Regions from separate parts of the Enterobacter sp. JH25 genome, predicted to be linked through region 1. Evidence: predicted binding sites of a transcription regulator. Region 1 holds the regulator's gene; each other region holds the start of a gene.
The links. The regulator PurR, encoded in region 1, represses purine synthesis genes. The targets are predictions, from matches to a motif close to CANGCAAACGTTTGCNTG.

Region 1 (3,276 bases):
AATTTGCAGGCTAAAGATGTGGTCAGATTATTCCCTTGAAGTGGTTGATGCCGTGGCGCGTAACGGCAGCTTTACCGGTGCCGCCCAGGAGTTGCACCGCGTTCCCTCGGCTATCAGCTATACGGTGCGCCAGCTGGAAGCGTGGCTGGCAGTCCCGCTGTTCGAGCGGCGTCATCGCGACGTGGAGCTCACGCCTGCCGGCGCGTGGTTTTTGAAGGAAGGTCGGTCTGTTATCAAAAAAATGCAGATCACCCGTGAGCAGTGCCAGCAGATCGCCAACGGCTGGCGCGGGCATCTCGCTATCGCGGTGGATAACATCGTTAAGCCGGAGCGGACCCGGCAGATGATCGTCGATTTCTATCGTCATTTTTCCGACGTCGAACTGCGTGTGTCGCAGGAAGTGTTCAACGGCGTATGGGATGCGCTGGCGGACGGCAGGGCGGAGATGGCGATTGGTGCAACCCAGGCGATCCCGGTTGGCGGGCGCTACGCGTTTCGCGACATGGGCATGCTGAGCTGGACCTGCGTGGTCGCGCGCGATCACCCGCTGGCGGCGCTGGACGGGCCGCTGAGTGATGACACCTTACGCAACTGGCCCTCGCTGGTGCTGGAAGATACCTCCCGCTCGCTGCCCAAGCGCATTACCTGGCTGCTGGATAATCAGCGCCGCGTGGTTGCGCCGGACTGGGAGTCGTCAGCCACCTGTCTGAGCGCGGGGCTGTGCGTTGGCATGGTGCCGGTGCATTTTGCGCGCCCGCGCATCGACGCGGGAGAGTGGGTGGCTCTGACGCTGGAAAACCCTTTCCCGGATGCTGCATGCTGTCTGACGTGGCAGCAAAACGACGTCTCGCCCGCCATGGCCTGGCTGCTGGATTATCTGGGAGACAGCGAAACGCTGAACCGGGAGTGGTTGCGGGGACCAGCGTAGCTGGCCCCGTAGAGATTAACGTCGGTAGTCGCGGAACGGACCGTCGGCAACGGAACGGCGTTCAATCAGGCGCGGGTGGACTTCAATGGACTGGGACTGTTCTCGCTTGTTGACGATCCTGTCCATCAGCATATTGAAGGCCGTTTCACCCAGCGAATCTTTCGGCTGGTGAATGGTGGTCAGCGCCGGGGTAAAGAAACGGGCGTTGCGCACGTTGTCATAGCCGATCACCGAGATGTCCTGCGGAACGCGCAGGCCGAGTTCATCCGCCGCGCAGAGCGCGCCCATTGCCATGATATCGCCGCCGCAGAACACAGCGGTAGGGCGATGCGGCTGGGAGACGATCTGCTGCATGGCGCGATAGCCCGACTCCGGCTCGAAATCGCCCTGGACAATCCAGTTTTCTGGCACGGTAATCAGCGCCTCTTCCATCGCTTTCATGAAACCGGCCAGACGGCCAGCACCGGTGTTACGCTCCAGCGGGCCCGGGATCACGCCAATTTCACGATGCCCGCGTTCTACCAGATAACGCCCGGCCATGTAGCCGCCTTCAAAGGCGTTATCAATAACAGAGTCGGTGAAGTCTGCGCGCGCCTCGCCCCAGTCCATCACTACCATCGGAATGTGGCGATACTCTTCCAGCATGGAAAGCACCGACTCAGGGTATTCAGAACACATGACCAGCAGGCCGTCGACGCGCTTTTGCGCCATCATCGACAGGTAAGCGCGCTGTTTTTCAATGTTGTTCCACGCGTTGCCCAGAATCAGGGTATAGCCTTTCTGAAAGCAGTTTTTTTCAACGGCTTCGATGATTTCAGCAAAGTAAGCCGCTTCACTGCTGGTGGCCAGCAGGCCAATCGATTTGGTGTGATTAACCTTCAGGCTACGGGCGACCGCACTTGGCGAGTAGTGCAGTTCTTTGATTGCCGCCCAAACGGCATTACGCGTCTCTTCTGCGACGAAACGCGTTTTGTTAATAACATGTGATACGGTTGTAGTGGAAACGTTTGCGCGTTTTGCTACGTCTTTAATTGTTGCCATTAAATGTCACTCCAGACCATATCCTAAGCTCCTGAAAAAATTGAAGGTAAACGTTTGCCTTCTCTCACCCTTATTACGCAAACATGAGTTGCGACACGCCGGGAAAACGACACAGGACGTCAGGAGGGGGTCAGTGGCCGGTACGCTAATAAATTTAGCGTGGAATTTTGTCCTATCTTGATGAAAAGGGGAAGAGGTAAAGTGGATATCCGTTTAAATCCTGGAAGATTTTTGACCTGAACTGTGTAAAAATGAGCAAGCTCACTTTTCGTAGGGTGAATAAAAGGAGAAAAATTGATGAGTACCGATCTGAAGTTTTCGCTGTTTACCACCATTGTTGTTCTTGCCCTGATTGTTGCGGGTGGTTTAACCGCTGCGCTGCACTGATTTAGGTGGAGGGAGAGTCTTCTCCCTCCCTTGCCGCTATTGTTACCTCTCCGGCAAAAATCTTTTGCCAAAATGTTAACTTCTCATTTTTTGTGATTGATGTCATGCTTTTGCCTTCTTAGTCTGTGCCGGGTAACGGCACGGTATCCGGAGTCTTTTCATGAAAATCAATTTTCCCCTGCTGGCCCTGGCGATTGGCGCCTTTGGGATTGGCACCACTGAATTCTCCCCGATGGGGTTATTGCCTGTTATCGCCCGGGGTGTGGACGTCTCTATCCCTGCGGCCGGTATGTTGATTAGCGCCTATGCGATCGGCGTGATGGTGGGCGCACCGCTGATGACGCTGCTGCTTTCGCACCGCGCGCGACGCAATGCGCTGATTTTCCTGATGGCAATTTTTACTCTCGGAAATGTGCTTTCCGCGATTTCGCCGGATTACACCACGCTGATGCTTTCCCGTATTCTGACCAGCCTGAACCACGGCGCTTTCTTCGGGCTGGGCTCGGTTGTTGCCGCAAGCGTAGTGCCAAAACATAAGCAGGCCAGCGCGGTAGCCACTATGTTTATGGGCCTCACCATCGCTAATATCGGCGGCGTTCCCGCTGCCACCTGGCTCGGAGAAGCCATCGGCTGGCGTATGTCTTTCCTCGCAACCGCCGGACTGGGCGTGGTCGCGATGGTCGCGCTGTTCTTCTCGCTGCCGAAAGGAAGTGCGGGAGAACGTCCGGAAGTACGTAAAGAGCTGGCGGTGCTGATGCGTCCTCAGGTGTTGTCCGCGCTGCTCACCACGGTGCTGGGGGCAGGGGCGATGTTTACGCTCTACACCTATATCTCCCCGGTGCTGCACGACATTACCCACGCAACGCCACTCTTTGTTACCGCGATGCTGGTGCTAATTGGTGTCGGGTTCTCGATTGGCA
Region 2 (3,276 bases), 1.9 Mb from region 1:
TAGATCTGTAGGCCGGATAAGCGCAGCGCCATCCGGCACAACGTTATTCGTCTTCCAGTAGTGCTTCGTACGCGGTCGCATCCAGCAGCGCGGCAACCTGCGCTTCGTCGCTGGCTTTGATCTTAAAGATCCAGCCGCCTTCATAAGGCTCGCTGTTCACCAGCTCCGGGGAGTCGCTCAGCGCGTCGTTCACGGCAACAATTTCACCGCTCACCGGAGCGTAGATGTCAGAGGCCGCTTTAACGGATTCCGCCACCGCACAGTCGTCGCCTGCGCTCACGGTTGCGCCCACTTCCGGCAGGTCAACAAACACCATGTCGCCCAGCAGTTCCTGCGCGTGCTCGGTGATCCCAACGGTGTAAGTGCCGTCCGCCTCTTTGCGCAGCCACTCGTGTTCTTTGCTGTATTTCAGTTCTGCTGGCACATTGCTCATTGAAGTTCTCCTGATAAAAATAGTTAGGCGACCGGCTTACCGGCGCGAACAAAAATCGGTTTGGTCACGTTGACCGGCATTTCGCGGTTGCGGATCTGCACCACCGCCGTTTCGCCAATCCCCGCTGGCACGCGTGCCAGTGCAATACTGTAGCCGAGCGTCGGGGAGAACGTTCCGCTGGTGATCACGCCTTCGCGATGATTGCCATCAGCATCGGTGAAGCGCACCGGCAGCTCGCCGCGCAGAACGCCTTTTTCTTTCATCACCAGGCCAACCAGCTGTTCAGTGCCCTTCTCGCGCTGCATCTCCAGCGCTTCACGGCCAATAAAATCACGGTCAGCCGGTTCCCACGCGATGGTCCAGCCCATGTTGGCCGCCAGCGGTGAGACGCCTTCGTCCATCTCCTGACCGTAGAGGTTCATCCCCGCTTCCAGACGCAGCGTATCGCGCGCGCCCAGGCCCGCAGGCTTCACACCCGCCTCCACCAGCGCACGCCAGAAATCGGCGGCCTTTTCGTTTGGCATTGCAATTTCGTAGCCCGCTTCACCGGTGTAGCCGGTGGTGGCGATAAACAGATCCCCCGCCTGCACGCCGAAGAACGGCTTCATGCCTTCGGTTGCTTTGCGCTGCTCGTCGCTGAACAGAGACGCGGATTTCGCCTGGGCGTTTGGCCCCTGCACCGCAATCAGCGACAGATCGTCACGAACGGTGATGTCGATGGCGTAAGGTTCAGCGTGTTGGGAAATCCAGGAGAGGTCTTTTTCGCGGGTGGCGGAGTTTACAACGAGGCGGAAGAAATCTTCGGTGAAGTAGTAGACGATGAGGTCGTCAATCACACCGCCAGAGGCATTAAGCATGCCGGTATAGAGCGCTTTGCCCGACGTTTTTAGTTTGGCGACGTCGTTTGCCAACAGATAACGCAAAAACTCCCGGGTGCGGCTTCCGCGCAGGTCGACAATCGTCATATGAGACACGTCGAACATACCGGCATCGGTGCGCACCGCGTGGTGCTCATCAATCTGCGAGCCGTAGTGCAGCGGCATCATCCAGCCGTGGAAGTCCACCATGCGGGCGCCGCATAACACGTGCTGTTCGTACAAAGGAGTCTGTTGAGCCATCTTTTCCTCGTTGAAAAATTCACCGTGAAACCCGGTGTCGACCTCGCGATCGAGGGCCGACGCAAACGTTCTCTTTTACCTGAACTTACCACCGAAACCGGCGGTTAACCATAAGGTAAAACGGGTCATCACATTAGCTTATGACCAAAAATCGCTGAAAAGCCTACAGAGTTATTCACTGGTAAAATGCGATTAAACCCGCATAAAATTAACATCGAGCTAACAGGATTTAGCAGATGGTGATATTTCGTGCGGAAAAACGGGCCGAATTTCCGTAACATAAAAATAGTAAGATTAGATTTTCTAATGCGAAAAATGACGTGAAATTAGATTATTTCAAACGAGGAGATTTCCCCGGCGCGAAGGCCGGGAAAATAAAGTGTGACGGGGATCGAGATTAACGTAACCAGTCGGGAAGATCGTTAAGGCCCATTGCCTGACGAAGAAGCTGCGGTTTGACGCCGGGAAGGGTGTCGGCCAGTTTGAGGCCGATATCGCGCAGCAGTTTTTTCGCCGGGTTCGCTCCGGCAAATAGCTCGCGGAAGCCCTGCATACCCGCCAGCATCATCGCCGCACTGTGTTTGCGGCTGCGCTCGTAGCGACGCAGATACAGATGCTGACCAATATCTTTACCTTCCCGATGCAGACGACGCAGCTCTTCAACCAGCTCGGCCGCGTCCATAAAGCCGAGGTTCACCCCCTGCCCGGCCAGCGGATGAATCGTATGCGCCGCATCCCCCACCAACGCCAGACGGTGCGCCGCAAACTGACGCGCGTAGCGACCGGTTAACGGAAACGCCTGGCGTTCGCTTTCAAGCGTGCACAGGCCCAGACGGTTATCAAACGCCACGCATAGCGCCTGATTAAAGGCGTCCGGCGTCGCCTCCTGCATCTGCTGCGCTTTCTCCGGCTCTAAAGACCAGACGATGGAGCAGAGATGCGGATCGGCAAGCGGCAGGAAGGCCAGAATGCCATCATTGTGGAAAATCTGGCGCGCCACGCCGCCATGCGGCTCTTCGGTGCGGATTGTGGCAACCAGGGCGTGATGACGGTAATCCCAGAAGGTCAGCGGAATATCCGCTTTGTTACGCAGCCAGGAATTGGCGCCGTCGGCACCCACTACCAGCCGCGCGGTCAGCATGTCGCCGCTTTCAAGAGTGATAAACGCGTCGTTTTCGCCCCATGCCACCTGCTGAAGTTTCGCCGGTGCGATCAGCGTGACGTCGCTGCACTGCTGCGCTTTTTGCCACAGCGCGTGGTGGATCACCGCGTTTTCAACGATGTGCCCAAGGTGGCTGTAGCCCATGCTTTCATCGTCAAACGCGATATGGCCGAAGCTGTCTTTATCCCACACTTCCATGCCATGGTAACAGCTGGCACGCAGCGCCACGATTTCAGACCAGACGCCAAGGTGCGTCAGTAGCTTTTCGCTGGCGGCATTGATCGCCGAGACGCGCAGCTCCGGCGGTGCATCCTGCGCCACAGGCTGCGGCGCATTTTGCTCAAGCACCGCCACGCGCAGGCCGCTGCCCTGTAAACCACAGGCCAGCGCCAGTCCTACCATTCCGCCGCCGACAATGGCGACATCAACATTTTGCACGGTGATTACTCCTTAACGCGCGACCCAACCCAGGGTCCGCTGCGCCAGCACGTCACGTGCCGGAATGAACAGTTCCATCGCCATCAGCCCAAGGTTGCGACCCGCAACCAGCGGTGCCCAGCGAT
Region 3 (3,276 bases), 2.2 Mb from region 1:
AACAAAAGCATCCATTGTTCACCCCTTAACTGTGATTGCCGATCAGCACGACCGGACGGTTTTCCTGCGAGCCAAACAGCAGGCGTTCAAGCACAAACAGGATCAAAATGGCCGACCCGACAGGCAGCGGCAGATAGCTTTCGCCGGAGGTCAGGAGCGGAAACTCCGCCACCGGCTGCTCCCACAGCTCGACGCAAAGCCAGTAGCTGTACCAGCACATCAGGCCGGAGATGAGCAGCATCAGCAGATCCACCACTCGCGCGCATACTCTTTGCAGCGACGCGGGCAGGCGGTCGGTGAGCATGTTGACCGCGATATGCGACCCGGCGCGATAGCTCACCGCCGCGCCGATAAAGGTAAACGTCACCATGCAGATAATGGCGATCGGCTCCGGCCAGGATTCGCCGCGATTGAGCACATAGCGAGAGAAGATGCCAATGGGGATCACAATCGTCATCACCAGTAGCGAGAGACCCGCCACCACCATTGCGAGCAGGTACAGACGGTCCATCCACTTCAGGTAGAGTTCGGACATACGTACTCCGGATTACTGAACGTCAGCGATGGCTTTCATCAGATCCTGATGCTTGTCGCCATACTGCGCGCGCACCGGCTCAGTGGCTTTGATGAACACCGTTTTGTCGATATCGTGGAACTTCACGCCGCCAGCCTTCATTTTTGCCAGCGCCTGGTCGTTATACGCATTCCACAGCTTGCGCTGCTCGAACTGCGCTTCGCGGGCCAGCGTCAGGATCTTTTGCTGTTCGTCAGCGCTGAGCTTGTCCCATTTCACTTTGGAGTAGAGCAGCATTTCCGGAGTGATAAAGTGGCCGCTCAGCGTGTAGTTTTTGGCGATCGGCATGTAGTTGTGGGCGATAAAGGTTGGCGGGTTGTTCTCCGCGCCATCGATCACCCCGGTCTGCATGCCGCTGTAAACCTCGCTGACGCCCATCGCCACCGAGTTCGCCCCCATCGCTTTCAGCGTGGCCAGCGCCACCGGGCTACCCTGGACGCGGATCTTCTTCCCTTTCAGGTCTTCCGGTTTAACGATTGGCTCTTTGGTGATCAGGTTGCGGGTGCCGGAATCCATCCAGCCGAGGAAGACCAGGCGCGATTTCGGGTTGGCGGTCAGCTTGTCGCCAATCTGCTTGCCGATATCCCCGTCGATCACCTTGTGCATGTGGTCTTCATCGCGGAATACGTAGGGCAGCGTAAACACTTCGATATCCGGCAGGATGGCGGCAACCGGCGCCATAGAGACGCGGATCATGTCTATCGCCCCCATCTGCGCCTGCTCAATCATCTGCTTTTCATCCCCCAGCACGCCGCCGGGGAAGACCTTAATCTCCAGCTTGCCATCGGTTTGTTGTTTGAGTTTTTCACCCATCTGCTGAACCGCCACCACGTTCGGGTAGCCTTCAGGATGCACATCGGCGGCTTTGATGGTCTGGGCAGAAACGGTGCAGGCAAAAGCAGACAGGCACAGAGCAGCCAGTAACGGCTTGAGGGTCGTTTTCATTGAGTCAACTCCAGGGTAGTGAAATAAGCGTTAAAACGATGTTTTAGTTTTTGACGTTTAAAAATTAGACTACGGCTGGAAAAAGGAGGGTGAAGCGCCTCACAAAAAGCGCGAAATTTTGAAACGATGGTTCGAAATTGTGATGAGTACTTGTCGGGTGGCGGCTGCGCCTTACCCGACCTACTACACCCGTAGGCCCGTGCAAGCGAAGCGCCGCCGGGCGTCAGGCCGCACTTACCCCTTACGAATCAAATACCGGTACGGCAAGGTCTCGGTTTGCTGCGCCACCAGCTCATGTTCCATAAAGGTACAAAAGCCGGGGATATCACGGGTGGTAGCCGGGTCATCGGCGACGATCAGCAGCGTTTCGCCGCTCTGCATGTTACGGACGGTCTTACGCACCATCATTACCGGCTCCGGGCAACGGAGGCCCTGAGCATCAAGCGTGTGGTCTGGGCTGGAAAACAGGTCGGTCATGTTCTTCTCGTTCAGGTAAAAACGGATGTAGTTTACGCCCCGCTATCGCCAATGCAAACCAGGTTAACGATTGCGTGAAAATTAGCCATTGCAAAGTGTCGTTAAAGCAGTATCATGCGGCGGCTTTATTGGGTTCCCTCACCCCAAATATTAATCAAAAAGGTACAATATGAACTCCTTTACACAATCGCAGCGCGTCAAGGCGTTGTTCTGGCTTTCGCTATTTCATCTGCTGGTGATCATCTCCAGTAACTATCTGGTACAGCTCCCCATCTCCATTTTTGGTTTCCATACCACCTGGGGCGCGTTCAGTTTCCCGTTTATTTTCCTCGCGACGGATTTAACCGTGCGTATTTTTGGCGCACCGCTGGCGCGGCGGATTATTTTTGCGGTGATGATCCCGGCACTGTTTGTCTCCTACGCCATCTCCTCGCTGTTTTACATGGGAAGCTGGCAGGGCTTCGAAGCGCTGACGCACTTCAACCTGTTCGTCGCGCGTATTGCCGCCGCCAGCTTTATGGCCTATGCCCTGGGGCAGATCCTCGATGTCCACGTGTTTAACCGCCTGCGTCAGAACCATCGCTGGTGGATGGCTCCAACGGCTTCCACGCTGTTCGGTAACGTGAGCGATACGCTGGCCTTCTTCTTCATTGCCTTCTGGCGCAGCCCGGACGCCTTCATGGCAGAACACTGGATGGAAATCGCTCTGGTGGACTACGCCTTTAAGGTGCTTATCAGCCTGGTCTTCTTCCTGCCGATGTACGGCGTGCTGTTGAATATGCTGCTGAAAAGACTGGCAGATAAATCTGAAATCTCCGCATTGCAGGCAGGTTAAGGGTTCGCTTTATCAGTTGTGATAAGATGAACGAATGAGCCGCTATGGCCGTTTATCGAAAGGAAGAAGTCAATGCGCAATCTGGTTAAATATGTCGGGATTGGCCTGCTGGTTGTTGGCCTTGCAGCCTGTGATAACAGCGACACCAAAACGCCTGCTCAGGGCGCGTCAGCAGAAAGCAACGCCACCGGTCAGCCGGTGAGCCTGATGGATGGCAAACTCAGTTTCTCTCTGCCCGCGGACATGACCGATCAGAGCGGTAAGCTGGGCACCCAGGCGAACAACATGCACGTCTACTCCGATGCCACCGGGCAAAAAGCAGTCATTGTGATTGTCGGTGACGATACCAGCGAAGATCTGGGTGTGCTGTCCAAACGTCTGGAAGATCAGCAGCGCAGCCGCGACCCGCAGCTTCAGGTGGTGACCAATAAGTCTATCGAGCTGA

Region 2: a site for PurR is predicted at 1,610-1,627, ahead of gcvT (glycine cleavage system aminomethyltransferase GcvT). Genes of this name have one in related genera too.
Region 3: a site for PurR is predicted at 2,056-2,073, ahead of tusA (sulfurtransferase TusA). Genes of this name have one in related genera too.

The regions. Positions count from the first base shown of each region.
Region 1 covers NZ_CP091319.1:1,898,662-1,901,937, forward strand. Annotated here, with positions in the region: gene punR (DNA-binding transcriptional activator PunR) at 17-928, shown strand; gene purR (HTH-type transcriptional repressor PurR) at 944-1,969, opposite strand; gene L2Y28_RS09075 (YnhF family membrane protein) at 2,267-2,356, shown strand; gene L2Y28_RS09080 (MFS transporter) at 2,517-3,276, shown strand, end outside.
Region 2 covers NZ_CP091319.1:3,750,208-3,753,483, forward strand. Annotated here, with positions in the region: gene gcvH (glycine cleavage system protein GcvH) at 44-433, opposite strand; gene gcvT (glycine cleavage system aminomethyltransferase GcvT) at 457-1,551, opposite strand; gene ubiI (FAD-dependent 2-octaprenylphenol hydroxylase) at 1,949-3,151, opposite strand; gene ubiH (2-octaprenyl-6-methoxyphenyl hydroxylase) at 3,164-3,276, opposite strand, start outside.
Region 3 covers NZ_CP091319.1:4,369,523-4,372,798, forward strand. Annotated here, with positions in the region: gene L2Y28_RS21055 (TRAP transporter large permease) at 1-15, opposite strand, end outside; gene L2Y28_RS21060 (TRAP transporter small permease) at 26-535, opposite strand; gene L2Y28_RS21065 (TRAP transporter substrate-binding protein) at 548-1,519, opposite strand; gene tusA (sulfurtransferase TusA) at 1,754-1,996, opposite strand; gene L2Y28_RS21075 (7-cyano-7-deazaguanine/7-aminomethyl-7-deazaguanine transporter) at 2,166-2,831, shown strand; gene L2Y28_RS21080 (DcrB family lipoprotein) at 2,904-3,276, shown strand, end outside.